One region of the Actinomadura gamaensis genome, then DNA from elsewhere that is predicted to be linked to it. Evidence: riboswitches for the same ligand, from Rfam matches in the RefSeq annotation. Region 1 holds a riboswitch; the other holds the start of a gene.
The links. Region 1 has a riboswitch for glycine ahead of gcvT (glycine cleavage system aminomethyltransferase GcvT). Riboswitches for the same ligand answer to the same signal wherever they lie in the genome.
Positions count from the first base shown of each region.

Region 2: another riboswitch for glycine. It lies ahead of gcvP (aminomethyl-transferring glycine dehydrogenase); the one in region 1 lies ahead of gcvT (glycine cleavage system aminomethyltransferase GcvT).

Region 1 covers NZ_JBHSIT010000015.1:23,605-37,690, reverse strand. The annotation lists gene ACFPCY_RS37775 (hypothetical protein) at 1-443, shown strand, start outside; gene ACFPCY_RS37770 (hypothetical protein) at 440-706, shown strand; gene ACFPCY_RS37765 (hypothetical protein) at 740-931, shown strand; gene ACFPCY_RS37760 (Asp23/Gls24 family envelope stress response protein) at 928-1,356, shown strand; gene ACFPCY_RS37755 (DUF6286 domain-containing protein) at 1,353-1,976, shown strand; gene amaP (alkaline shock response membrane anchor protein AmaP) at 2,025-2,603, shown strand; gene ACFPCY_RS37745 (maleylpyruvate isomerase family mycothiol-dependent enzyme) at 2,677-3,525, shown strand; gene ACFPCY_RS37740 (thiolase family protein) at 3,916-5,076, shown strand; gene ACFPCY_RS37735 (winged helix-turn-helix transcriptional regulator) at 5,103-5,552, shown strand; gene ACFPCY_RS37730 (cytochrome P450) at 5,632-6,930, shown strand; gene ACFPCY_RS37725 (L-serine ammonia-lyase) at 6,911-8,284, opposite strand; gene ACFPCY_RS37720 (serine hydroxymethyltransferase) at 8,358-9,626, opposite strand; gene gcvH (glycine cleavage system protein GcvH) at 9,629-10,018, opposite strand; gene gcvT (glycine cleavage system aminomethyltransferase GcvT) at 10,038-11,138, opposite strand; glycine riboswitch at 11,213-11,314, opposite strand; glycine riboswitch at 11,316-11,413, opposite strand; gene ACFPCY_RS37705 (alginate lyase family protein) at 11,569-12,813, shown strand; gene ACFPCY_RS37700 (3-oxoacyl-ACP reductase) at 12,868-13,632, opposite strand; gene ACFPCY_RS37695 (aldehyde dehydrogenase family protein) at 13,634-14,086, opposite strand, start outside.
Region 2 covers NZ_JBHSIT010000002.1:502,899-516,984, forward strand. The annotation lists gene ACFPCY_RS08155 (FHA domain-containing protein) at 236-772, shown strand; gene ftsR (transcriptional regulator FtsR) at 901-1,824, shown strand; gene ACFPCY_RS08165 (bifunctional nuclease family protein) at 2,006-2,476, shown strand; gene ACFPCY_RS08170 (MerR family transcriptional regulator) at 2,964-3,566, shown strand; gene ACFPCY_RS08175 (flippase-like domain-containing protein) at 3,743-6,550, opposite strand; glycine riboswitch at 6,796-6,891, shown strand; glycine riboswitch at 6,892-7,010, shown strand; gene gcvP (aminomethyl-transferring glycine dehydrogenase) at 7,078-9,954, shown strand; gene ACFPCY_RS08185 (tetratricopeptide repeat protein) at 10,149-11,354, shown strand; gene ACFPCY_RS08190 (alpha/beta hydrolase family protein) at 11,848-12,459, shown strand; gene ACFPCY_RS08195 (DUF5999 family protein) at 12,732-12,935, opposite strand; gene ACFPCY_RS08200 ((Fe-S)-binding protein) at 13,302-14,033, shown strand; gene ACFPCY_RS08205 (LUD domain-containing protein) at 14,030-14,086, shown strand, end outside.

The DNA of each region.
Region 1 (14,086 bases):
GGGCGGGCGGCCCGGCGGACGGTGCGCAGGCGCCGTCGCCCGCCGACGTGGCCGAGCGGATCGCCGACGCGGTGGCCGCGCTGCCCGACGTGGCGGGCCTGTCGGCCGGGCACTCGGTCCGGCTCGCCACCTACCGCGCGGGGCCGCCGGTGACCGGGGTGGCCGTCCGGGACGACGCCGTGGAGGTCGGCGTGGTCGCGCGGTACGGCCGTCCGCTGGACGGGATCGCCGACGACGTGCGCGCTGCGGCGCGCCCGCTGTCGGAGGGCCGCCGGGTGGACGTCCTGATCGCCGACATCGACGGCGCCGACGAGCCCGCCGAGGGCGGTAACGCCGACGAGCCCGCCGAGGGCGGGAGCGCGGAAGGGCCCGCCCGGAGCGAGGACGCGGAAGAGGACGCCGGGGCGGCCGGGCACGCGGACGCGGAGCACCCGGCTGGATGAGGCCGGGCGACGACGCCAGGGCGGAACGCGCGGCGTTCCGCGCCTGGGTCCGCGCCCACCACCCGGATCTCGGCGGCGACCCGGAGGCGTTCGCCGCCGGGCTCCGGCGGAGGTACCGGAAGGGAAGCGGGAAGGGGGCGACGGGAGCACGGCCGGACCCGCGGATGGACGCGCCGATCGTGGGCGTCCGGAGGCGGCGCGGCCCGATCGCGATGATCCTGCGCTGGCGATACCGCCGCCGCCGCGCGCGACGGCTGCAATAGCGGCTCAAGGGGGAAGACATGAACGGAACGTCGATGTGGTCGGTCGTGGGCCTCGCCTACGGCACCGCGCTGGGCTTCGCCGGGGTGGCCGGCGGGTTCGGCGGGTTCCTGCTGGTCCTGGTGCTCGGCATCCTGGGCCTGCTGGCCGGGCGGGCGGTCTCGGGCGAGATCGACCTGGCCGGGGTGTGGGACTCGCTCGGCAACCGGAAGCGGCCGACGGCATGACCACCGTGGTGCGCGGCGGAACGGGACCGGACGCCGCGTCCGGCCCCGAGGACCGCGGGACGACCAGGATCACCGACCGGGTGATCCAGCGGCTCGCGGGCCGGGCGGCGGGCGAGGCGTCCGGGGCGACCGGGCTGGACAAGTCGGTCCTCGGCATGAAGGTCGGCGGGCGCGGCGAAGCCCGCGCGCGCGTGACCGTGGACGGGGACCGGGTGACCGCGCGGGTGTCCACGTCGGTGGAGTACCCCGCGCCGGTACGGCAGGTGGCCCGGCGCGTGCGCGAGCTCGTGAGCGCGCGCATCACCGAGATGACCGGGATGGCGGTCGAGCGGGTGGACGTCGAGGTCGCCGCGTTCGACCACTCGGACGGCGGCGCGTCCGCGAAGCCGGGCGGGCGCGGGGACGGACGGAGGGATCTGGAATGACCACGCACGCCGGACGGCTGCCGCAGTCGAGGACGGCGTCGAAGTCCGCGGTGAAGGGCAGGAAGGCGGCCCGCGCCGCGCGCTCGGCGTTCCGTCCGCGCCGCATCGTGACCTCGCTGATCGCGGCGCTCGCGCTGACGGCGGTGGGGGCGATCACGGCGATCGAGGTGTTCTCGGCGCGCGCCGGCCACCCGGCGAAGGTCGTCCCGTACGGGCGGGTGACGAACTGGGCGGAGGGGCATCCCTGGAAGAACTGGGTGGTCCTGCTGGTCAGCGCCGTGGTGGCGCTGCTGGGGCTCTGGTTCCTGCTGGCCGGGCTGCTGCCCGGGCGGCCCCGCGTCGTCCCGCTGCGCGGTGACGATCCGCAGCTAGCGATGGCGGTCACGAACGGCGGGCTGCGCAACACGCTCGCCGCGGCGGTCGACGACGTCCAGGACGCGTCGGATCCGCGCATCGGCATCGGCCGCCACAAGATCAAGGTGAAGGTCCGCTGTGCCGCGCACGAGGCGGACATGGTGAAGGAGCAGGTCAAGCGGTCCGTCGAGAACAAGCTGGACGACGTGCGTCCGCTGACGAAGTACAAGGTCGCCGTGAAGGCGCGCACGAAGAAACCCTCGTGATCCACGACCGGAACCGGGCGTGAACCGAACCAGGAAGAGGTGAGCGAGATGGACCGCCATGCCGCGCGTTTCAACCGCGTGCTGCTCGTCCTGACGGGGCTGCTGCTGGCGGCGGCCGGGGGAGCGGGCCTCGCGCTGGGGCTGCGCGCCTTCGGCAGTTCGCGCGCGCACGAGCCCGTGCTGAGCGAGGCCACGCGCCGGTTCGCGTCGGGCCACCCCTGGTACTGGTACGCGATCGGCGCGGGAGCCGTGATCGCGACGCTGATCGGCGTGTCCTGGCTGCTCGCGCAGGGACGCTCCGACCGGATCAACGGGGTCGTCCTGGACGACGGGGACGGCCAGGGCAAGACCATCGTTCCGGCCGGGACGCTCGCGAGCGCCCTCCAGGACGACATCGAAGAGTGCCCCGGCGTCGAGTCCGCGCGGGCGCGGCTGTCGGGCAAGCCGTCCGCGCCGAAGCTGCGCGTGAACGTCGCCTACGACCGCCGCGCCGACCTGCGGCAGTTGCGCCGCGACATCCAGGACCGCGCGCTCGCGCGGCTGCGCGGCGCGCTGGAGGTGGACCGGATGCCCACCGTCGTCCGGCTGCGCCTGGTCACCGGCGACGAGCGCCGCACGGTCGAATGACCGCGCCCGCCGCGGTCCGAACTGCGTTCTAGACCCTGGCCGCCGCGCCCGGCGTGCGCCATGATGACCGGCCATGAGCGAAGACATGGCGGGGCGCGTGGAGGACACGGCCGGGCGCGCGGAAGGCATGGCGGGGCACGTGGCCGCGTTCGAGCAGACCGTCCGGTCGACGATCGCGCTGGCGGAGACGTTCGGCGACGCGGAGTGGGAGAAGCCGACCGAGCTTCCCGGCTGGACGGTCAAGGACGTCGTCTCGCACCTGGTGGGTGTGGAGACGCTGCTGCTGGACGAGGATCCCGCGCCCGGCCACACGCTGCCGGACGACCTCCCGCACGTCCGCAACGAGCTCGGCCGGCTGGTCGAGGTCGCGGTGGACTACCGCCGCGGCACGCCCGGTAGCGAGGTGCTCGCGGAGCTGCGGGCCGTTCTGGACCGCCGCCTGGTCCGGCTCGCGTCGACGCCCCCCGACGAGCCCGCGATGCTGCCGATCGGCCGGGAGGGCACCTACGCCGAGCTGATGGTGTTCCGCGCGTTCGACTGCTGGGTGCACGAGCAGGACATCCGGCGCGCGGTCGGCCGTCCCGGCAATCTGGACGCCCCCGCGGGCCTGCGCACGCTCTCGGTCGTCGAGCGCGGCCTGCCGATGATCGTCGGACGCCGCGCCGCCGCGTCCCCCGGCACGGCCGTGGCCTTCGAGGTCACCGGGCCGGTCGCGTTCACCCGGCACGTCCTGGTCGGCCCGGACGGCCGCGCCGATTTCACCGATCAGGGCGGCGAGGGCGCGACGGTGCTGCGGATGGACTGGGAGACGTTCACGCGGCTGGTGACCGGCCGCTGCCGGGGCGACGCGGCGGCGGTGCGGGTCGAGGGGGACGCCGAGCTCGCCGGACGCGTCCTCGGGGCGATGGCCCTGGCACCTTGACGACACCTTTGTCCGCACGATCCCCAAAATCACCTTTATGCCGCCTACCGTCGAGGGTGACCCGCTGACGTCGAAGGGGAACTGGAGGTGCGAGCTTGCTTGAGCTTCAGGTGACGGGTGGCTCCCCAAGGGAGCCCTTCGACAGATGGAGGCGCAACCTGACCGACTTCCCGACGGGCCCCTTCCACTAGCGGCCCGGCGCGACCGGAGGCCGTGCCCAACCGCCACGGTCTCCGGGAGCGCAACCCGTATTTCGCACTGTCCAAGGCGTCCGGGGCGATCACCGTCCCGGGCGTCTTTCGCTGTGACCGGGCCCACGCCGCGAGTGGGTTGGAAAATCCAACTCACTGCCCCACACTCAAGTTGGATATTCCAACCGAGGAGGCAGTGATGCGAGACGCGGTGATCGTCGAGGCCGTCCGGACGCCGATCGGGAAGGGCAGGCCGAACGGCGCGCTGCACCCCGAGCACCCCGTGGACCTGCTCGCCCGCACCCTGAAGGCGCTGGTCGAGCGCGCGGGGATCGACCCGTCCGCCGTGGACGACGTGATCGGCGGCGTGGTCACCCAGGCGGGGGAGCAGGCGCTCAACCTCACCCGCAACGCCGTCCTCGCCGCCGGGTTCCCCGAGTCGGTCCCGGCGACGACCGTGGACCGCCAGTGCGGCTCGTCCCAGCAGGCGCTGCACTTCGCCGCGCAGGGCGTGATCTCCGGCGCGTACGACGTCGCGATCGCCTGCGGCGTCGAGTCGATGTCCCGCGTCCCGATGGGGTCGGCCGTGCTGCCCGGCAGCGACCCGTTCGGGCCGCTGCTGCACGCCCGCTACCCCGAGGGCCTGGTCGGCCAGGGCATCAGCGCGGAGCTGATCGCCTCCCGCTGGAAGCTCACCCGCGCCGAGCTGGACGAGTTCGCCGCCGCCTCCCACCGCAAGGCCGCCGAGGCCACCGCGAGCCACGCCTTCGACCGCGAGCTGGCCTGGCCCGGCACCGACGAGTCGATCCGCCCGGCCACGACCCCCGAGATCCTCGCGAACCTCAAGCCCGCCTACCACGACGAGGCCACCGCCCGGCGCTTCCCGGAGATCGGCTGGAACATCACGGCGGGCAACGCGTCCCCGATCAACGACGGCGCCGCCGCCGTCCTCGTCATGAGCCGCGAGGCCGCCGAGCGCCTCGGCCTGCGTCCCCGCGCCCGCTTCCACGCCTTCGCCGTCGCGGGCGACGACCCGCTGCTCATGCTCACCGCGATCATCCCCGCCACCGCCAAGGCCCTCGCCCGCTCCGGCCTCGCCCTCGACGACATCGACCTGTTCGAGGTCAACGAGGCGTTCTCGCCGGTCGTCCTGGCCTGGCTGCGCGAGACCGGCGCCGACCCCGCGAGGACGAACGTCCGGGGTGGCGCGATCGCCCTCGGCCACCCCCTCGGCGCGAGCGGCGCCCGGATCATGACCACCCTGCTGCACGCCCTGGAGGACACCGGCGGACGCTACGGCCTCCAGACCATGTGCGAGGCGGGCGGCCTCGCGAACGCCACGGTCATCGAACGCCTCTGAGGCCCGGGCCCCCTACCATGACGGTCATGCCGCCGAAGGACGCCGACCCGAGGCCCTGCTCGATCGCCGACACCCTGGACCTGGTCGGCGAGCGCTGGTCGATCCTGGTCGTCCGCGAGCTCTTCCACGGCGTCCGGCGCTTCGACGGCATCGCCCGCAACACCGGCGCGTCCCGCGACATCCTCACCGCCCGCCTGCGCAAGCTGGAGGGCGCGGGGATCATCCGCCGCGAGCGCTACAGCGACCGTCCGGCCCGGTACGAGTACCACCTCACCGAGGCCGGACGGGAGCTGGGCGACGTCCTGCTCATGCTTCTCAAATGGGGCGATCGTCACATCAACCCGGACGATCCGCCCGTCACCTGGACGCACTCCTGCGGCGCCGACCTGGTCCCCGACGTGGTCTGCTCCGCCTGCGGCGAGCCCGCCCGCGAGGGCGCCCACAGCCCCCGCGGCCGGGGCGTCCGGCCCGCCTGACCGGCCCGTCCATGTTTCCACTTCGTCACCGGGGAACGGCGTTCGTGAACAGACGCCAGCAGTTTCCCGGGAGTGTTCCATGACCCAGTTGGTACCGCGCGCCTCCGTCGTCGACACGCTCCGCGTGACCGGATCGGTGATCGCGCCGACCGTCGCCAAGGGCGTGATCGCCCGGCGGCCCGCCGTGGTCGCGGTGGAGGAGCGGATGGACGCCGACCACCGCGCCGGACGGCTCCTCACCGAACTGCGCGGTCGCTACGGGCACGGCCCGCTGCTGCTCTCGATCCCCGGACGCGACTTCGCGCTCATCCTGCATCCCGACCACGTGCGGCGCGTCCTGACCGGATCGCCCGACCCGTTCCAGGTCGCCAGCCTGGAGAAGCGCGCGGCCCTGCGGCACTTCCAGCCGCACGGCGTGCTCATCACCCGCGGCCCCGAACGGACCGAACTGCGCCGCCGCAACGAGGCCGCGCTCGACACCGGCCACACCCACGACCACGCCGACGTCTTCATCGGCAAGATCCGGGACGAGGCCGGCGACCTGCTCCGGCGCGTCGCCCGCACCGGCGTGCTGTCCTGGGACGACTTCCGCCGCACCTGGTGGCGCGTGGTCCGCCGGATCGTCCTCGGGGACGCCGCCCGCGACGACTCGATCACCACCGACCTGCTCACCCGGCTGCGCATGGACGCCAACTGGGCCTTCGCGCACCCGAACCGCCCGCGCGTCGAGCGGGCCTTCGCGTCCCGCCTGCACCGCTACGCCGTCCGCGCCGACCCCGAGGCGCTGGCCTCACCCGAGGTCCAGTCGCAGATGCCGCAGTGGCTGTTCGCCTACGAACCCGCCGGGATGGCCGCCTTCCGCGCCCTCGCGCTGCTGGCGTCCCACCCCGAGCAGGCGTCCCGCGCCCGCGAGGACGCCGGCGACCTGCCGTTCCTGCGCGCCTGCGTCCAGGAGTCGCTGCGCCTGTGGCCGACCACCCCGGCCATCCTCCGCGACACGACCGAGGAGACCGAGTGGGACGGCCGCGTCCTCCCGAAGGGCTCCGGCGTCCTGATCTTCACGCCGTTCCTCGGCCGCGACCGCGAGAACCTGCCCTACGCCGACACCTTCACCCCGGACCTCTGGCTGGACGGCCGTCCGCAGCACGACTGGGCCGCCGTCCCGTTCAGCGCGGGCCCGGCCCAGTGCCCGGGCCGCGACCTGGTCCTGCTCACCACGGCCCAGTTCCTGGCCGCGCTGCTGGAGCGGCACGACTACCGGCAGCGCGACGGGAAGCGCCTCGACCCGCCCGAGCCGCTGCCGGGCACGCTGAGCCCGTTCCGGCTCTCGTTCGACGCCGTCCCGGCGGCCCGGCCGGTCAGCACTCGATCACGTTGACGGCGAGGCCGCCGCGCGAGGTCTCCTTGTACTTGTCGAGCATGTCGCGGCCGGTGTCCTTCATGGTCTTGATGGCCCGGTCGAGGGACACGAAGTGCTTGCCGTCCCCGCGCAGGGAGATCCGCGCGGCGCTGATCGCCTTGATCGCGCCGACCGCGTTGCGCTCGATGCAGGGCACCTGGACGAGGCCGCCGACCGGGTCGCAGGTGAGGCCGAGGTTGTGCTCGATGCCGATCTCGGCGGCGTTCTCCACCTGCTCGGGCGTCCCGCCCAGGACCTCGGTGAGGCCCGCGGCGGCCATCGAGCAGGCCGACCCGACCTCGCCCTGGCAGCCGACCTCCGCGCCGGAGATGGACGCGTTCTGCTTGAACAGCACGCCGATCGCCCCGGCGGTCAGCAGGAACCGGACGACGCCCTCGTCGTCCGCGCCGGGGACGAACCGGTCGAAGTAGTGCAGGACGGCCGGGATGATGCCCGCCGCGCCGTTCGTCGGGGCCGTCACGATCCGGCCCCCGGCGGCGTTCTCCTCGTTCACGGCCAGGGCGAACAGCGTCACCCAGTCCATCGCGTGCAGCGGGTCGGTGGCCTTCTCCGAGGTCAGCTTGCGGTGCAGGCGCGGCGCGCGGCGGCCCACCTTCAGCCCGCCCGGCAGCAGGCCCTCGCGGGTGCAGCCGCGGTCCACGCAGGCCCGCATGACCCGCCACAGCTCGACCAGCCCGGACCGGATCTCCTCCTCGGTGCGGCCGAACGCCTTCTCGTTCTCCAGCATCAGCGCGGAGATCGACAGGCCCGTCTCGCGGCACCGGTCGAGCAGCTCGGCGGCCGTGTCGAACCGGTAGGGCAGGACGGTGTCGTCCGCCTTGATCCGGTCCGCGCCGGTGGCGTTCTCGTCCACGACGAACCCGCCGCCGACCGAGTAGTAGACCCGCGACCGCAGCTCGTTGCCGTCAGCGTCGAAAGCGGTGAACCGCATCCCGTTCGGGTGCCCGGGCAGCGAGATCTTCCGCTCGAAGACGAGGTGCTCGCCCACCACGAACGGCACGCGCTTAACCCCGTAGAGCGTTAGTTCCCCGGTCTCGCGGACGCGCGCGAGGCGCTCGTCCACCGAGTCCACGTCCACCAGCTCGGGCTTGTCGCCCTCCAGGCCGAGGATCACGGCCTTGTCGCTGCCGTGCCCCTTGCCGGTCAGCCCGAGCGAGCCGTAGAGGATCGCCTCGACGGACGCGGTCTTCTCCAGCACCCCGTCCTGGTCGAGCCCGCGCGCGAACCGGTGCGCCGCGGCCATCGGCCCGCCGGTATGCGACGAGGACGGCCCAATGCCGATCTTGAAGAGGTCGAACACGCTGATAGCCATGGCTGCTGCTACTCCGTTGTAGCGAGAGGGACGGACGTGCCCCCGGCCGCCGGGCGGACGGGGGCACGGCCGGTCACAGGTTCGGGTAGAGGGGGTGCTTGTCGGCCAGGGCCTTCACCCGGGCGCTGAGCGCCGCCTCGTCGAAGGACGGCTGGAGCGCCAGCGCGATGACGTCGGCGACCTCGCGGAAGTCGTCGGCGCCGAAGCCGCGCGTAGCGAGCGCCGGAGTGCCGATCCGCAGCCCGGACGTCACCATCGGCGGACGCGGGTCGTTCGGGACCGCGTTCCGGTTGACGGTGATGCCGATGGCGTGCAGGCGGTCCTCGGCGTCCCGGCCGGTCAGCTCGGAGTCGACCAGGTCGACCAGGACGAGGTGCACGTCCGTGCCGCCGGTCAGCACCTTCACGCCGGCCTTCGCCGCGTCGTCGGCGAGCAGCCGCTCGGCGAGGATGCGGGCGCCCTCCAGCGTGCGCCGCTGGCGGTCCTTGAACTCGTCGGACGCCGCGACCTTCAGCGCGACCGCCTTGGCGGCGATCACGTGCTCCAGCGGGCCGCCCTGCATGCCGGGGAAGACGGCCGAGTTGATCTTCTTGCCGTACTCCTCCCGCGCCAGGATCAGGCCGCCGCGCGGACCGCCGAGGGTCTTGTGCGTCGTCGTGGTGACGATGTCGGCGTGCGGCACGGGCGAGGGGTGCAGCCCGGCGGCGACGAGGCCCGCGAAGTGGGCCATGTCGACCATGAGCAGCGCGTCCACCGAGTCGGCGATCTCGCGGAACCGGGCGAAGTCCAGTTGCCGCGGGTAGGCCGACCAGCCCGCCACGATCATCTTCGGGCGGTGCTCGGCGGCGAGGCGCGCGACTTCGTCCATGTCCACCCGGCCGTCGTCCTCGCGCACGTGGTAGGGCACCACGTTGAGGACCTTGCCCGAGTAGTTCAGGCGCATGCCGTGCGTCAGGTGGCCGCCATGGGCCAGGTCGAGCCCGAGGATCGTGTCGCCGTGGTTCAGCAGGGCGAAGTACACCGCGGTGTTCGCCTGCGCGCCCGAGTGCGGCTGGACGTTGGCGAACTCGGCGCCGAACAGCTCCTTGGCCCGGTCGATGGCGAGCTGCTCGGTGACGTCGACGTACTCGCAGCCGCCGTAGTAGCGGCGGCCGGGGTAGCCCTCGGCGTACTTGTTGGTCAGGACCGTCCCCTGGGCCTCCAGCACCGCGACCGGCGTGAAGTTCTCCGAGGCGATCATCTCCAGGGTGGACTGCTGGCGGTGCAGCTCGTCCGCGACGGCGGCGGCGACCTCCGGGTCCACCTCCGCCAGCGGGGCGTCGTGCGAGGAGAGGGCGGCCACGGTCAGGACTCCTCGATGAGCTTGGCGTAGGCCTCGGCGTCGAGCAGGTCGCCCGGCTCCTCGCTGATCTTCACCTTGAAGATCCAGCCCTCGCCGTACGGGTCGTCGTTGATCACCTTGGGCTCGTCGACCACGGCCGCGTTCACCGCGGTGATCTCGCCGCTGACGGGGGAGTACAGGTCGCTGACCGACTTGGTGGACTCCACCTCGCCGCAGGTCTCGCCGGACTCGACGGTGTCGCCCTCGCCCGGCTGGAGCTCGAGGAAGACGATCTCGCCGAGCGCGTCGGCGGCGTGCTGGGTGATGCCGACGGTGACGATGCCGTCCTCGTTGTCGAGGCCGGCGACCCACTCGTGGTCTTCGCTGTAGCGGAGCTGCTCCGGAACGCTCACGTGTTCTCTCTCCAGGGATTCAGGAACGCTTGTAGAAAGGCAGGGCGACGACGTCGACCGGCTCGTGCCGGCCGCGCACGTCCACGGCCAGCTCGGTGGTGTCCTCGGGGACCGAGGCGTCCAGGTAGGCCATGGCGATCGGCGTGCCCAGTGTGGGCGACGGGGCGCCGCTGGTCACCACCCCGCACGGCGTGCCGTCCGGGCCGACGACCGCGTACCCCTTGCGGGGCGCCCTCCGCCCGCGGGCCACCAGTCCCACGAGCCTACGGCCTGCGGGGGCCTCCGCACGCGCGGCCAGCGCGGTCCGCCCGACGAAGTCCGCGTCCTTCTCGAACTTGACCACCCGGCCGAGGCCCGCGTCGAACGGCGTCGTCTCGGTGGTGAGCTCGTTGCCGTACAGCGGCATCCCGGCTTCGAGCCGCAGCGTGTCGCGCGCCGACAGCCCCGCCGGGACGACCCCCTCGACCCCGGCCAGCGTGTTCCACAGGCTCACCGCGTCGGCGGCGGCGACGAAAAGCTCGAAGCCGTCCTCACCGGTGTAGCCGGTGCGGGCGATCAGGGCGTCCACCCCGGCGACGGTGCCGGACAGGATGGCGTAGTACTTCAGCTCGGGCAGCGGCGCGTCGGTGAAGCGGAGCAGGATGTCCTGCGCGTCCGGGCCCTGGAGGGCGATGAGGGCGTAGGCGTCGGACCGGTCGTCCACCTCGGCCTCGAAGCCCTTGGCCCGCTCGACCAGGGCGTCCCGGACGACCGCGACGTTGGAGGCGTTGGCGACGACCAGGTAGGTCTCGGCGGCCAGCCGGTAGACGATCAGGTCGTCCAGCACCCCGCCGTCCTCCTGGACGATCATGGTGTAGCGGGCCTTCCCCACGGCCATCGGCGAGATGTTGCCGACCAGCGCGTAATCCAGCGCGGCGGCGGCCTGCGGGCCGGTGAGGAAGATCTCGCCCATGTGGGAGAGGTCGAACAGCCCGGCGCCGGTGCGGACGGCCTTGTGCTCGGCGGTCTCGCTCGCGTAGCGCAGCGGCATCAGGTAGCCCGCGAAGTCCACGAGGTTCGCGCCCAGAGCGGCATGGACGTCGTAGAGCGGCGTCTTCTTGGCAGTCGGATCGGCGGACATGGGTCTGGCTCCTTGGTCGCGGGGCGCGCGTGGACTCCCGTCAATGGTCCCACTCGCGCACCGGGCGGCTCGGTGCCTCCCCCTCTGTCATCGGCGCCTGAGAGCTTCACCCCCTGACCTTGCGGGGGCTTTCACCTTCGGCGGAGGGCGGTGAGGCCCTCGCTTTCCAGAGGTCGCCTGGTCCGCGCGGTCCGTGGGGCCTGAGAGGTTCCGGGGAGGAGTTGCTCCTTCGGCGGCCCCCGCTGGCGGCGGGGGCGCTCTCCCGCGCGGGATCAACGGCTGTCCGCAATCTACCAGCGGCCTGGGGGCGCTACCAGCCGACTTGTCGCGCTTTGCCGTTGATTTCGGCGTTCCGATTGACGGGGCCGGACGCCGACGGTTGCATGATCTCGCAACTCAGCGATCTTTCAGCCGATCGAGAGGAGACGCCATGGCGTTCACCCGGAGCGCGGGCACCCGGAGCCGCGTGTGGCTCGCGTCCGGAGCGGGGGCCGCCGTGGTCGCCGCGTCCGTGGCGGCGGTCGCCTGGAACGGCGGGTCGGCGGGCGCGTCCGGGGGCGAGCACGCGGCGGGCGCGGTCGCGGCGACCTCCGCCGCGGGCTTCAGGCACCCCGGCGTCCTGGTCGGCAAGGCGCAGCTCGACGCGATGCGCAGCCGCGTCAAGGCGGGCAAGCAGCCGCAGAAGAAGGCGTACGACGCGATGATCGCAAGTAAGTACGCCGACCTGAAGCGGACACCGAAGCCCCGCGCGAACGTCGAGTGCGGCTCGTCGTCGCACCCGAACAACGGCTGCACGGACGAGCGCGACGACGCGATGGCCGCCTATACCGACGCGCTCGCCTACACGGTCAACCACGACCAGCGGTACGCGGCCAAGGCCGTCCAGCTCATGGACGCGTGGGCGAAGGTGCTGAAGGAGCACACCAACTCCAACGCGCCGCTCCAGGCGGCCTGGGCCGCCAACGACTGGGCCCGCGCCGCCGAGATCATCCAGTATTCGCCGTACGGCGCGAAGTGGAAGGGCGCGAAGAGGTTCTCGTCCTTCCTGCGGACGGTGTACCTGCCCGTCGTCAACAAGGACCGCCCCACGACGAACGGCAACTGGGAACTGATCATGACGGACGCGACGATCTCCATCGCCGTCCACACCGACGACCGCGCCGCCTACGACCAGGCCGTGGCCCGCTGGCGCAAGCGCCTGCCCGAGTACGTCTACCTGAAGCAGGACGGCCCGCTCCCGAAGACCCCGCCCGGCGTCTCGGGCAAGGCGGCGACGATCAAGTACTGGCAGGGGCAGAGCACCTTCGTGGACGGCCTCGCCCAGGAGACCTGCCGCGACTTCGGCCACACCGGCTGGGCCCTCGACGCCGCCGTCCACGTCGCCGAGACCGCCCGCCTCCAGGGCCTCGACCTCTACAAGGAGGCCCGGCCCCGCCTGACGAAGGCGATGGAGTTCCACGCCCAGTACGACCTGGGCGCCAAGGCGCCGTCCTGGCTCTGCAAGGGCAGCCCGAAGACCGGCCTCGGCCCGGTCCTGGAGATCGGCTACAACGAGTACCACCACCGCCTCGGGGTCGCGCTGCCGAAGACCGGACAGCTCGTCACGTCGAAGCGCCCGGCCGGAGCGTCCTACTTCCTCGGCTGGGAGACCCTCACCCATGCCGACGCCCCGTAGGCGTCAGCGCACGTCAAGGGGGGCGCCCGGCCGGGCACCCCCTTTTTCTTCGCGCTAGAGCGGGGTGACGTAGGCGCCGGAGATGCCGCCGTCCACGAGGAACTCGGACGCGGTGATGAAGGACGCGTCGTCCGATCCGAGGAAGGCGACGGCCGCCGCGATCTCCTCGGGCTCGGCGAAGCGTCCGGTCGGGATGTGGACGAGCCGCCGGGCCGCCTTCTCCGGATCCTTCGCGAACAGCTCCTGCAACAGCGGCGTCGAGACCGGCCCGGGGCAGAGCGCGTTGACCCGGATGCCCTCGCGCGCGAACTGGACGCCCAGCTCCCGCGACATCGCCAGCACGCCGCCCTTGGACGCCGTGTAGGAGATCTGCGAGGTCGCCGCGCCCATCTTGGCCACGAACGACGCCGTGTTGATGATCGATCCGCGGCCCTGCTGCCGCATGTACGGGATCACGTGCTTGCAGCACAGGTAGACGCTGGTGAGGTTCACCTCCTGGACGCGCTTCCAGGCGTCCAGGCCGGTCTCCAGGATGGAGTCGTCGTCCGGCGGGGAGATGCCCGCGTTGTTGAACGCGACGTCGATCCGTCCGTAGGCGGCGTGGGCGGCCTCGAACAGCGCCTTCACGTCGTCCTCGGACGTGACGTCGGCCTTGACGAACAGGCCGCCGACCTCCTCGGCCGCCTTGGTGCCGCCGGTCTCGTCCAGGTCGGCGACGACGACCTTCGCGCCCTCGGCCGCGAGCCGCCGGACGGTCGCCAGCCCGATCCCGCTCGCCCCGCCCGTGACGACGGCGACGCGCCCCTCGAAACGCTGCACGCTATTCCTCCGTGGATATGAAGACGTTCTTGGTGTCGGTGAAGGCGGCGAGGGCGTCCGGGCCGAGCTCGCGGCCGAGGCCGGACTGCTTGAAGCCGCCGAACGGGGTCCAGTAGCGGACCGACGAGTGGGAGTTGACCGAGAGGTTGCCCGCCTCGACCGCGCGGGACATGCGGAAGGCGCGGCCGACGTCGCGGGTCCAGATCGATCCGGACAGGCCGTAGGGGGTGTCGTTGGCGATCCGGACCGCGTCGGCCTCGTCCTCGAAGGGGACGACGACCGCGACGGGGCCGAAGACCTCCTCGCGCCAGGCGGGCAGGCCGGTCACGCCGTCCCCGGCGAGGACGGTCGGGGCGTACCAGAACCCCTTGCCGGACGGGGCCGTGCCCCGGACGGCAACGGGGGCGCCGTCCGGGACGAACGAGGCGACGCGCTCCCGGTGCGCGCCGGTGAT
Region 2 (14,086 bases), on a different contig from region 1:
TAGCGTGGAGGCGACCGGCTGACCGTTCCGGTTGACCCCTCGGGCCTCACCCGCGTAAGTTGCGGCGACCGTCGCGATGGCGGGTGGTCGGGCCGGTGCGCCGAGCACCGGGCGCGAGCACCCGGGGTCGGGACGGTCACCCGGGCGCGGGTTGGACGAAGGATGCGCGGGGCGCGGGCGGCAGCCGGACGGGGGCCGCGGGCGCCGCGCCGGAGGTAGGAGGCCGAGCCGATCGATGCCGAGCGTCTACTGCACGCAGTGCGGTCACGCCAACCCGGATGATGCCCGCTTCTGCTCGAACTGCGGCACTCCGCTGACCCGGAGCGGCCAGCAGCCCCCGCCTCCCCGGGAGTCCCCGGGCGAGTCGACCTCGACGATCTCCATCGGCGGGTTCGAGGCGCTCGACTCCGACGGCGCCGAACCGGGGCCGCCCGCCGCGTCCCAGGTCGCGGTGGAGGCGCTGCCTCCCGGCACCGCGCTGCTGGTCGTCGAGCGCGGACCCAACGCCGGCAGCCGCTTCCTGCTCGACAAGGACCGCACCTCCGCCGGTCGCCACCCGGAGAGCGACATCTTCCTCGACGACATCACCGTGTCCCGCCAGCACGCCGAGTTCGCCCGGCACGGCGGTGGTTTCTCGGTGCGCGACGTGGGCAGCCTGAACGGCACCTATGTCAACAGGCAGCGGATCGACCAGGCCGGCCTGTCCGGCGGCGACGAGGTGCAGATCGGCAAGTTCCGGCTGGTGTTCCTGACCAACCCGCAGCACGGCTGAGCGCTCCGGCGCGGACGGCGGTCCGCGCCGGGACGCCGGGGGAGCCGGCGCGTCCCGCCCGGACGGCGGGCGGCGCGCGGCGCGGGTACGGGCAACGGCAGGCGGGAGGCGGCGACGATGGGAGGGCGATGAGCGCGCAGGCCGCCCGGGCCCTGATGACGATCGGGGACGTTCTCGGGCTGCTCCGGGCCGAGTTCCCGGACATCACGATCTCCAAGATCCGCTTCCTGGAGGCGGAGGGGCTGGTCGAACCGCAGCGCAGCCCGTCGGGTTACCGCAAGTTCGGTGACGCCGACGTGGCGCGGCTGCGGTTCGTGCTGACCGCCCAGCGCGACCACTACCTCCCGCTGCGGGTCATCCGGCAGCACCTGGAGGCGCTGGACCGCGGCGAGTCGCCACCGCCCCTGGGCACCCGCCACCCGGCGGCCCCGGAGCCGCGCGCGGGCGACGCGTCCGACGGACGGCCCTCTCCGGACGGCCGCGCCGTCACCGGACGCCCCCAGGACGGCCGCTCCGCGGACGCCCGGCACGCGGACGCCCGCGCCAACGACGGCCGGTCCCTGGACGGACGATTCCTGGACGGGCGGTCGCCGGACGGGCGGTCCGCCGAAGGGCGCGCCGCGGACGGTGCGCGCCGTCCCCGCACGCTGGTCGCGGCCGACGCGGGCGCGGGGTCCGCCGCCGAGGTCCGGCTCACCCGCCGCCAGCTGATCGACGGGGCGTCGATCACCGAGGCGCTGCTGGCCCAGCTGGAGGAGTACGGGCTCGTCCGCCGGTCCGGGACGCACTACGACGGCGACGCGCTGGCCGTCGCGCGGGCCGCCGCCGCGCTCGGCGCGTTCGGGTTCGAGGCCCGCAACCTGCGCGCGGTCAAGGCCGCGGCCGACCGCCAGGTCGGGCTGATCGAGCAACTCGTCGCGCCGCAACTGCGCCGGCGCAGCCCCGGCGCGCACGAGGAGGCCGCCGCCACGGCGCGCCAGATCGCCGAGCTGTCGATCCGGCTGCACGCCGCCCTGGTGTCGGCCGGTGTGCGGGAGAGCCTGGATCCGTGACCACGGCCGCGCCCCGGGGGAACGCCGTCCGATACGGGCGGCGAGCCGGGTGTGGCGTGATTTGCCCGCCCGTCGCCCGGCCACGTCGGCGCGGGCCGGGTGTACGTTGGCTACAGGGGTCGGCGGGCAGCCGGTCCGGACGAGACCAGACCGAGGCCGCGAGGACCAGCAGGGAGCCGCAGTGAAGCAGATGGAGGTCGTCGGCGTCCGGGTCGAGATGCCCTCCAATCAGCCGATCGTCCTGTTGAAGGAGACCGAGGGCGATCGGTACCTGCCCATCTGGATCGGGGCGGTCGAAGCGACCGCGATCGCCTTCGCCCAGCAGGGGGTGCTGCCGGCGCGCCCGCTCACCCACGACCTGTTCCGGGACGTCCTGGACGCGCTGAGCGTGCAGCTGCGGACGGTGAACATCACCGCCCTGCGCGACGGGATCTTCTTCGCCGACCTCGTCTTCTCCAACGGGGTCGAGGTCAGCGCCCGCCCGTCGGACTCGATCGCGCTCGCGCTGCGCACCGGCGCGACGATCTTCGCCGCCGAGGACATCCTCGAGGAGGCGGGTGTCGCGATCCCGGACGAGCAGGAGGACGAGGTCGAGAAGTTCCGCGAGTTCCTCGACACGATCACCCCCGAGGACTTCGGCCGCGCCGGCTGACCGCCCCACGGCCCGCCGCCGCCCGCCCGTCGAGGCGCCCGCCCCCTGCGCCGTCCGGTCACTGCGCCGTCCGGTATTCGAGCTTTGCGGCGCGGGGCCGCGGGTTTTGACACGCCCGTCCGCTCGCGTTCTCCGGAGAAATCTTCGGCGTGGCGCGCGGCGGGCACGGAACGTGACGAAAGTGATCATCGGGGCGGGGACGAAACGGTCACGCCGGGTGACGTGCGAGGTCATGCGGCTGCCCGGATGTTCTCGCACCGGCCGGACCTGCCCGTTTCCGCACCGGGGGGACGTGGGTAGGAGTGCGGTGAGAGCGGAGGTGCGCAGTTTGCCCACGTGAAGCCGGTTCATCCGGGTAGGCGACGCGCCGACGACGAACGTTGACCACACCCTGACCGGCACCTACCGTGCTGGTGGAACACCCGTGGTGTCATTCGTCAAACCCCCTTGACGAAACCCCGCGGGCTGACAGAAGCCGGAGGTCCGCGTGGCGGTGAGCAGCGGCGAGGGCAAGGCGACCCCTGACAGGCGCGTGGCGTCCCAGCGCGCCGGAGAGCAGGGCCTGCTCTTCGAGACCAGGGTCTCGGCCCCGCCGGAGGACGTCGGCTACCGGGGCCCCACGGCGTGCGCCGCCGCGGGGATCACCTACCGTCAGCTCGACTACTGGGCGCGCACCGGCCTGGTCACTCCGAGCGTGCGCGCGGCGCAGGGCTCGGGCAGCCAGCGGCTGTACGGGTTCCGCGACATCCTGGTGCTGAAGGTCGTCAAACGCCTCCTCGACACCGGGGTCTCGCTCCAGCAGATCCGCACGGCGGTGACCCACCTGCGCGACCGCGGCGTCGAGGACCTCGCCCAGATCACCCTCATGAGCGACGGTGTGAGCGTCTACGAGTGCACCTCGGCCGACGAGGTCGTCGACCTGCTCCAGGGCGGGCAGGGCGTCTTCGGCATCGCGCTCGGCCGGGTGTGGCAGGAGGTGGAGGGCAGCCTGGCGGAGCTGCCCGCCGAACGCGCGGACACCGGCGAGGACGACGACGCGCACCCCCACGACGAACTCGCCCACCGCCGCCGCGCCCGCCGCACCGGCTGACCCCCGATCGTCCTTCCCGGGCCGCCCCGGCGCCCGACGTCCGACCCCCGAGCGGTCACCCCCGACCCCCTCTCGCAGACTTCGCAGGACCTCTCAGGGCCTCTCGCAGCCCTTGGTCGCAGTTGCCCTTCGCAGTTGCCCCTCGCAGGCTTCGCGGACGCCGTGAGGGGCGCCGCTCAGATCGCCTCCTTGCGCTGGAGGTAGGCGAAGGCCGCCCAGCCGGGCAGCACCGGCAGCCAGAACGTCAGCAGGCGGAACAGCAGCACCGCCGAGGTCGCGGTCTCGGCGGGCAGCCCGGAGATCGTAAGCGCCAGCGTCAGCGCCCCCTCGACCGCGCCCAGGCCGCCGGGCGTCGGCGCGGCCGAGCCGAGCGCGTTGCCGGTCAGGAACACCACGACCACGGCCGTCCAGGGCAGGTCGCCGCCGAACGCGCGGATGGAGGCGTCCAGGCAGACCACGAACCCGGCGGTCAGCAGCAGCGTGCCGCCGAGGCTCGTGGCGAGCTTGCGCGGCGACTGGAGGACGTCGACCAGCCGCGGCAGCACCCCCGAGAACATCGACCGCAGCCGCGCGGTCACGAACCGCCGCACGCGCGGGATGGCGAGGGCCACCGCGACCGGGATCGCGAGCATCAGCAGCACGATGACGATCGTCCGGGACGGCGCGAGGTCGCGGGTGGCGGTCTGCGTGGAGCCGGAGATGAACCCGAAGACCACCAGCATCAGGATGTGGACGACCATGCCCATCAGCTGGGACGCGCCGACGCTGGCCACCGCCGGGCCCGAGCGGATCCCGGCCTTCTGCAGGTAGCGCGTGTTGAGCGCGACGCCGGTGACGGCGGCGGGCGCGACGAGCTTCACGAAGGACGCGGCGACCTGCACCAGGATCGTCCGCCACAGCCGCAGCCGCTCCGGGACGAACCCGATGAGCATCAGCGCCGCCGCGACGTAGGTGACCGCGGAGGCGAGCGCGCCGAGCGCCGCCCACCAGACGTTCGCCCGCTCGCCGATCTGGTCCAGGTTCACGCTGGTGAGCTGCGGGATGACGATGTAGGCGGCGAACGTCAGCGCGACGATGCTGACGATGGTCCGGGGACGGAAGCGCTCCAGCCGGACGGGTTCGGTCTCGGCCTCGGGCTCCAGCTTCAGGATCTGCTCGCGGATGCGGGTGAGCAGGTGCTTGTCGTGCCGGAGCGCGGTGCGGGTGGCCCGGGTCAGCGCGACCCGCTGGAGGAGCGGGACGGCGGCGGCGAGCGCGCCCTCGCCCAGCACGGGCGCGGCGGTCGCGACGGCCCGCTCCGCGCCGACCCGCAGCGCGAGGGTCGTGAGGAGCTGGGCACGGTCCAGGCGCAGCGCCAGGTCGCCCGCGGCGATCTCGCCTACGCCCAAGTCCACGATGTGCGCGAGGCGCCCTTCGGGACCGTCCTGCCCGGCCTCGGGCGCGGTCTCAGGTCCGTGACCCGCCTCGCCGTCCGCGCCGCCGTCCCGGCCGCCGTCCCGGCCACCGTCCGCGCCGCCGTCCGCGCCGCCGTCCGCGCTGCCGTCCGCGTCGGCGCCGTTCGCGCCACCGCCGTTCGTGCCGCCGCCCGCCGTGAGGTCGGCGCTCACGCCCGAGCGACCGCCCGCCCCGGCCTCGGCGTCCGCGCCGCCGGCCGGTCCGGCCGGTCCGGCCGGTCCGGACGGTTCGGAGATGCTGACGAGGATCGCGTGGCCCTCCAGGAGGCGGTGCGCGAGCCGGGCGGCCTGGAGGCGGGCGAACTGGTGCCAGACGTCGGTGAGGAGCGCGTCGTCGATCTCCTCGTCGGTCAGCTCGTCGAGCCGCCGTCCGGGGACGTGCTCGTAGGCGAGCAGCGCCGCCTCGGTGCCGACCTCGCAGGCGCCGGTGAGGCGCGGGGTGCGGACGTCCGCCGCGGACGCCGCGTAGGCCATCAGCGACTCCTGCTCCAGGGCGCGGCGCAGGGAGCGCAGCGGGCGGCGGCCGCTGCCCGCGCGCAGCCGCACCAGCCGCCACAGCCGGTACACGAGCCCGGCCGTCTGCTGGTCGCGGTCGAGCACGTTCACCTGGAGCTGCCAGCGACCGCGGGGGAGCGGGCGGCCCGCGCCGTCGCGCGGCGCGCCGTCCGGGCCGGGGGCGATCTCCACCGCGTACCGGCGCGGCTCGTCGGCGGCCGTGACGAGCCGCCGGGCGCCGACCGGACGCAGCCCGAGCCGGGTGAGCGCCGCCACCACCGCCGTGCCGGGCGGGCGCGGGTTCGGCGTGCCGACCGCGTACAGCGTGCCGTGGCCGATCGCCTCGCCGAGGAAGTAGGTGGCCGCGAGCGCCGACACCGAGGCGTAGGACGCGGTGAGGCCGGTGAGCGCGGCCAGGACGATCATGGTCCAGGCGGTGAGCTGCCAGCGGGAGCGTCCGGCCATCCCGACCGCCGCGACGAACGCGATCACCGGCGCGATGTCGGTGTGCACCACGGCGGTGCCGGAGCTGCCCCAGATCAGCGCGTCCAGCAGGCCGCTCGGCGCGGCGGGGACGACCCAGTCGTCCACCGCCACGGTCAGCCCGAAGGTGATCATCGCGGCGAGCACCGCGATCGCCACCCGCGACCCGTCCCGGTGGAACAGCCGTTCGACCGCGAACGCGACCGGGACGGCCAGCACCCCGAAGCTGGACGCCAGCGTCGCCAGCGACAGCAGCCACCGCGGCGCGTGCGCGGTGCCCTCGACGATGTCGGTCTGGAGGCCGTGCGTGGTCTGCTGGGCGATGGTCACCAGCAGCATGACGGCGGCGAGGCCGGCGACCGAGGTGAGGAAGCGGATCGCGTCGCCGGACCGGCGGATCCGGCCGGGCCACGGCGGTTCCTCGACCGGGATCGCCGGTGCCGCGGCGGGCTCCGGGTCACCGGGGACGGCGGGACGCGGCGCGGTCGCGGCCGGGACGTGCCCGGCCTGGGCACGGCCGGTCCGCGCCGCGCCGTCCTGGGTCCGCGTCACGCCGCACCGCCGTTCCGTCGTCGCCCCGCGCCCCCGCGGTTTCCGGGTCCCCTGACCGTGAGCTGCGAATATCGTACTTTCTCCGGCGGCCGCGGCGGGGGAGGGGTCGCTTCCGCCACGCCGGGCGGCCCCGCGGGCCGGCCGGGCGGGCCGCCGCGCGCCGCCGGGGCTCCGGGCCGGTGACGGTGGGACCGCCGCGTTCGATCGTGCCCGGTGTTGGATAGAGTTCCCAAAGGAAACGCCGCTGACCCTGTGCGGGAGAGATTCCACGCCGCCAGCGTGGGACGCCGAAGGGGCAACCCTCCCCGGAACCTCTCAGGCAAAAGGACCGCTCAGACGAGGCACCTCTGGAAAGCAGGCGCGCGCGTCCCCGGAAACGGAGGCGGGCCGCCTCACCGAAGGGGAAATCCCGCGCGCCCGCGCGGGGGAAGCTCTCAGGTGCCACGACAGAGGGGGAGACCGTGTCACCGGCCGACGGCCGGGGACGCCCTGAGCGACCGCTTTCGCAGCCCAGGAGGCTCTCCCCAATGACCGCCCAGTACTTCGCTCCCGTGGCCTCGCCACAGACCCCGCGGTCGGCGTTCGCCGACCGGCACATCGGCCCGGCCGGCGACGAGCGGTCCCGGATGCTCGCGGCGATCGGCTACTCCGGCGCCGACGCCCTGATCGACGAGGCGGTCCCGGCGGGGATCCGCACGTCCCGCCCGCTGGCGCTGCCGCCCGCGCTGTCGGAGCCCGCGGCGCTGGCCCGGCTGCGCGAGCTGGCGGACAAGAACACCGTGCTGACGTCCATGATCGGGCTGGGCTACCACGGCACCCACACGCCGGGCGTGATCCTGCGCAACGTGCTGGAGAACCCGGGCTGGTACACCGCCTACACGCCGTACCAGCCGGAGATCTCGCAGGGCCGGCTCGAGGCGCTGCTCAACTTCCAGACCGTGGTCGGCGACCTGACCGGGCTGCCGGTCGCGAACGCCTCCATGCTGGACGAGGGCACCGCCGCCGCCGAGGCGATGGCGCTGGCGCACCGGGTGGGCCGGCGCAAGGAGCCGGGCGCGTTCCTCGTGGACGCCGACGCGCTGCCGCAGACGATCGAGGTGATCCGCACCCGGGCCGTCCCGCTGGGGATCGAGGTCGTCACCGCCGACCTGTCGGGCGGGCTGCCCGAGGGCGACTTCTTCGGCGTGCTGGTGCAGTACCCGGGCGCGTCCGGGGCCGTCCGCGACCTGACGCCGCTGGTGGACGCCGCGCACGCCCGCGACATGCAGGCCGTCGTCGCCGCCGACCTGCTCGCGCTGACCCTGCTGCGCCCGCCGGGGGAGAGCGGCGCGGACATCGTGGTCGGCTCGGCGCAGCGGTTCGGCGTCCCGTTCGGCTTCGGCGGCCCGCACGCGGGGTACATGGCCGTCCGCGAGGGCATCCAGCGGCAGCTTCCGGGCCGCCTGGTCGGCGTGTCGGTGGACGTCGACGGCAGGCCCGCCTACCGGCTGGCGCTCCAGACCCGCGAGCAGCACATCCGGCGCGAGAAGGCCACCAGCAACATCTGCACCGCGCAGGTGCTCCTCGCGGTGATGGCGAGCATGTACGCGGTCTACCACGGCCCGGAGGGGCTCGCCGCGATCGCGCAGCGCGCGCACGGGCACGCGGTGCGGCTGGCGGCCGGGCTGCGCGCGGGCGGCGTCGAGGTCGTCCACGAGCACTTCTTCGACACCGTGTTCGCGCGCGTGCCGGGCCGCGCCGCCGAGGTCGTCGCGGCCGCGCGGGCGCAGGGCGTGAACCTGCGGCTCGCCGACGCCGACCACGTCGGGATCGCCTGCGACGAGACCACCACCGGCGAGCACGTCGCGGCGGTGTGGCGCGCGTTCGGCGTCGAGGGCGTCGAGGGCGTTCCGGCCGGGGACGCGCTGGAGTTCGTCCGCCGCGAGAGCCCGTACCTGACGCACCCGGTGTTCCACGCGCACCGCTCCGAGACCGCGATGCTGCGCTACCTGCGCCGCCTCCAGGACAAGGACATCGCGCTCGACCGGTCCATGATCCCGCTCGGCTCCTGCACGATGAAGCTGAACGCGACGACCGAGATGGAGCCGATTACCTGGCCGGAGTTCGCGAACATCCACCCGTTCGCGCCGATCGACCAGGCCGCCGGATACGTGGAGCTGATCGGAGAGCTGGAGGGCTGGCTGGCCGAGATCACCGGGTACGCCCGGGTGTCGGTGCAGCCGAACGCCGGTTCGCAGGGCGAGCTGGCCGGGCTGCTGGCGATCCGCGGCTACCACGCCTCGCGCGGCGAGGCCCACCGGAACGTCTGCCTGATCCCGTCCTCGGCGCACGGCACCAACGCCGCGTCCGCGGTGATGGCCGGGATGAAGGTCGTGGTCGTCAAGTGCGACGACGGCGGCAACATCGACGTGGACGACCTGCACGCCAAGATCGACAAGCACGGCGACGCGCTCGCCGCGATCATGGTGACCTACCCGTCCACGCACGGCGTCTTCGAGGAGACGATCACCGATGTCTGCAAGGCCGTGCACGACGCGGGCGGCCAGGTCTACGTGGACGGCGCGAACCTGAACGCGCTGGTCGGCCTGGCCCGGCCCGGCGAGTTCGGCTCGGACGTGTCGCACCTGAACCTGCACAAGACCTTCTGCATCCCGCACGGCGGCGGCGGTCCGGGCGTCGGTCCGGTCGGCGTCCGCGAGCACCTGGCGCCGTTCTTGCCGTCCCACCCGCTGCGCGCCGAGGCCGGGCCGCAGGAGACGGGCGTCGGGCCGATCTCGGCGGCGCCGTGGGGTTCGGCGGGCATCCTGCCGATCTCCTGGGCCTACATCGCCATGATGGGCCCGGACGGCCTGCGCGCGGCGACCGAGGGCGCGATCATCGCCGCGAACTACCTGGCGGCCAAGCTCGCCCCGCACTTCCCGATCCTCTACACCGGCCGGGACGGCCTGGTCGCGCACGAGTGCATCGCCGACCTCCGCAAGATCACCAAGGAGACCGGGATCACCGCCGAGGACGTCGCCAAGCGGCTGATCGACTACGGCTTCCACGCGCCGACGCTGGCGTTCCCGGTCGCCGGGACGCTGATGATCGAGCCGACCGAGAGCGAGGACCTCGCCGAGCTCGACCGGTTCGTGGACGCGATGGTCGAGATCCGCCGCGAGATCCAGGCCGTCGCGGACGGCACGCTCGACGCGGAGGACAACCCGCTGAAGAACGCGCCGCACACCGCCGACTGCCTCGTCACCGAGGACTGGAAGCACGCCTACCCGCGCGAGCGGGCCGCCTACCCGCTGCCGTCGCTGCGCGAGGGCAAGTACTGGCCGCCCGTCCGCCGCATCGACCAGGCGTACGGCGACCGGAACCTGGTCTGCTCCTGCCCGCCGCCGGAGGCGTTCGAGGACTGACCCGCCCGGCACGCGAGGGGCCCGTCCCGGGACGCTCCGGGGCGGGCCCCTTCCCGTCTCCGTTGGTGATCTACAATGTAAAGGCGGTCGCCGCGGTACATGATCAGATTCGGGTGTGTCGGGGTGGGACGCCGGGCGGCCGGATCGCTAGGCTCGGCACGCCGAACCCCCATCCCCAGAGGGCATAGACGATCATGAGCGACACGCCCGGACAGCCGGTCGAGGCAGCGTCGGCCGGAGGGCCGGCCGGAGAGCCGGCCGCGGATCCCGCCGGGGCCGCGGCCGCGCGGGCGGCCGAGTTGTGCGAGCGGGCCCGGCGGCTCGCGGAGGACGGCGAGTCCGACCGCGCGGCGGCGCTGTTCGGGGAGGTGCTGGCGCTCGGCGACACCCCGCTGCGGGCCCGCGCCGCGCTCGGCCTCGCGGTCGTCCTGGACGACTCGGGCGACGTCGCGGGGGCGCGCGAGGCCGACCGCGCCGCGATCGCCACCGGCGACGCCGAGTACGGCGCGCGCGCCGCCTACCACCTCGCGCTCACGCACGAGCGCGCGGGCGAGCGCGACGAGGCCGAACCCGCCTGGCGGATCGTGGTCGACTTCGGGAACCCGGCCTACCTCCCGCCCGCGCACCTGGCGCTCGCCCGCCTCGCCGACGACGCGGGCGACTTCGACCGCGCCCGCGAGCACTGGGAGGAGACCGTCGCGACCGGCGACCGCGAGTACGGGCCGCTCGCCGCGCACGACCTCGCGCAGCGGCTGCTGGAGCGCGGCGAACCGGCCCGCGCGCAGCGGATCCTGACCGCCGGGCTGAAGCTCATCGACCGGGCGTCCGCGCCGCACGCGCACTCGCGGCTCGCCGTCGCGCTCGGCATCGCCTGCCTCGACCAGGCCATCGGCGCGTTCGGCGCGGCGCTGGGCGTCGCGGGGGAGCACGCCGACGCCGAGGTGGGCCCGCTCGCCACCGAGCTGCTCGCCCGGACGCTGCCGCTGCGCGGCCGGGACGGCGAGGCCCGCGACGCCTGGCGCCGCGGGCTCACGGACTCGGCGATCGCCCCGCAGGTGCGGGCGCGGCTGCGGCGCGAGTTCGCCTCCGACGAGGGCGACGACCCGGCCGAGCTGTGGTGGGAGCCGCTGCTGGAGCAGTCCGTCGCCGAGGGCACGCTCCCCGCGCTCGCGGGCGAGGCGTTCGGCGCGCTGGACCACATGTACGCGCTGCTGGCCGTCCGGTACGCCGCCGAGCCCGCCGACCGGCGGCCCGGCGAGTCGCACGAGGTGATCGGCCGCGCGGTGCGCGTCCCGTCGGACTACGCCTGGGGCCCGCTGCTGCACGAGAGCTTCGCCGAGCGCCTGCGCCTGGCGATGGGCCCCACCGCGGCCCTCCCACCCGGCTGGCCCGACGCATAGCCCCCGACGCCTGCACCTAAGGGGCCTCACGCCTGCGGCGCAACGCCTGAACGCCGAGGAGCCGACGCCTGCGCGCGACGCGTGAACGCCTGGGACGCGGCACCTGTACGCCGAGGAGCCGACGCCTGTACGCCGAGGGGCCGAAACGCCTGCGCGCGGCGCGTGGACGCCTGCGGCGCAACGCCTGAACGCCGAGGAGCCGACGCCTGCGCGCGACGCGTGAACGCCTGGGACGCGGCACCTGTACGCCGAGGAGCCGACGCCTGTACGCCGAGGGGCCGAAACGCCTGCGCGCGGCGCGTGGACGCCTGCGGCGCGGCGCCTGAACGCCGAGAGTCCGACGCCTGGGACGCGGCGCCTGAACGCTGCGGCGCGGCGCTGACCGCCTGGGTGTGGCGCCTGCGGCCGGTATCTCGACGGCTGGAGGCGGCCGGCAGGGTGGCGCCGGGACCCGGGGGCGCGCCGGCGTGGGCGTACCACTACGGTGAGCGACATGGAGATCGTGACGGCGCACGGACCCGCCGAGGTGACGGTGGACGAGCCGGACCCGGGGGAGGGGGCGGCGTTCCTGCTGGTGCTGACGCACGGCTCGAACGGCGGGGTGGACGCGCCGGACCTGCTGGCCGTCCGGGAGGCGGCGCTCGGGCTCGGCGGGGCGGTGGCGCGGGTGCTCCAGCCGTTCCGCAAGGCCGGACGGCGCGCGCCCGGCTCGGCGGTGAAGCAGGACGAGGCGTGGCTGGAGATCGTCAAGCTGCTGCGCGACCGGTTCGGGGACGTGCCGCTCGTCCAGGGCGGGCGCAGCAACGGCGCGCGGGTCGCCTGCCGGACGGCCCGGGACGCGGGGGCGGCCGGCGTGGTGGCGCTGGCGTTCCCGCTGCATCCGCCCGGCAAGCCGGAGAAGTCGCGGGTCGAGGAGCTGCGCGGCGCCGGGGTGCCGGTGCTGGTCGTGAACGGCGACCGCGATCCGTTCGGCGTCCCGGACGCCGAGGACGCCGCCGAGGTGGTCGTCCTGCCGGGGGAGCGGCACGACCTGAACCGGAATCCCGGCGCGGTGGGCGCGGCGGTCGGGCCGTGGCTGCGCCGCTGGGCGGACGTGCCGCGCTGACGCGTGTGGCCGGGCTGGGCGGACGCGCCGCGCTGACGCGTGCGGCCGGGCTGGGCGGACGCGCCGCACTGACTCGTGCGGCCAGGCGGGGCGGACGCGCCGCGTGACGCGGCGCGCTGACGCGTGCGGGCCCGGACATCAGGGAGCCCCGGCGGATCGGCCGGGGCTCGTGCTTCGTCGTGCGGGCTCCGGGCGGGGCCCGGAGCGTCCGGTGGGTCACCGACCCCCCGAGGAAGATCACCCGTTCGGACTAGTCCCCCGTGCGAGACCGGTCAGGCGACCGCGTCGAGACCGAGGTCGGTCGGGCGGTGCGGGGCGACGACCTCGCCGTCGGGGAGCAGTTCACCGGTGTCCTCGAAGACCACGACGCCGTTGCACAGCAGGCTCCACCCCTGTTCGGGGTGGGTGGCCACGGTCCGCGCGGCGTCGCGGTCGGGTCCGTCGGAGGTGGGACAGTGCGGCTGGTGTGGGCACATCGGCGTGCCTCCGGTCTCAGGTACTCGATGGGCGTGCTCGTTCATTACGACGCATCCGAGTGTGGAACGGTTCGACCCCGGGCTGCCATAGCCCGAAGGGACGATTGTCCGGTGGTACTTCCGTACCGTCCGGGTGTGATCGCCCTCACTCCCGGGTGCAGGTGATCAGCGTGCCCGCGCCGAGGTCACGGGGAAAGTACGACACGCCGTCCGATGCATAAAGTTCCTCCCGGTTCGTCCGAGCGCTGTCCGGGACCGGCCGCGGGCCCGTCTCCGCGATGCGATCGTTTCGCCCCGGCGCGCGGGGGCCGGAGCCCTACGATTGCCTCTTGTGGCAGGGACCGACCCCTGGGGAGGTGAGGCCCGATGCGCGTGGCGCTGTTCGTCGCCTGCGTCGACGACACGATGTTCCCGGGCACCGGCCGAGCGGTGACGTCCCTGCTGGAGCGGCTGGGCCACGAGGTGGTGTTCCCGCCGGGGCAGACGTGCTGCGGCCAGCTGCACTGGACGACCGGCTACCGGCGCGAGGCGGCGGGTCTCGCGCGGCGGTTCGCCGAGGTCTTCTCCGGAGCGGGGACGGTCGTGACGCCGTCGGCGTCCTGCGCGGCGGCGGTCCGCTCGTCCTACCGGAGCATCGCGCGCGCCGCGGGGGACGCCGGGCTGGAGCGCGCGGCAGCGGGGCTGGAGGTCCACGAGCTGACCGAGTTCCTGGTGGACGTCCTGGGCGTCACCGACGTCGGCGCGCGGTTCCCGCACCGGGTGACCTACCAGCCGACCTGCCACTCGGTCCGCGCGCTCGGCGTGGGGGACCGGCCGTTGCGCCTGCTGCGCGCGGTCAAGGACCTGGAGCTGGTCGAGCTCCCCGCCGCGGACGAGTGCTGCGGGTTCGGCGGCGCGTTCGCGGTCAAGAACGCCGACGTGTCGGTCGCGATGGTGGCCGACAAGGTCCGGCATGTGCGCGACACGGGCGCGGACGTCGTCTGCGCCCTGGACAACGCCTGCCTCGCCCACGTCGGAGGGGCCTTGTCGCGGCTGCGCGCGGGCGTGCGCGTGGCGCATCTGGCGGAGATCCTGGCGTCCACGGGGGAGGCCCGATGACATCCGGCGGGGACGGACCGGATCCCGGCCCGGGGCCGCGGGGCCCCGAAGGG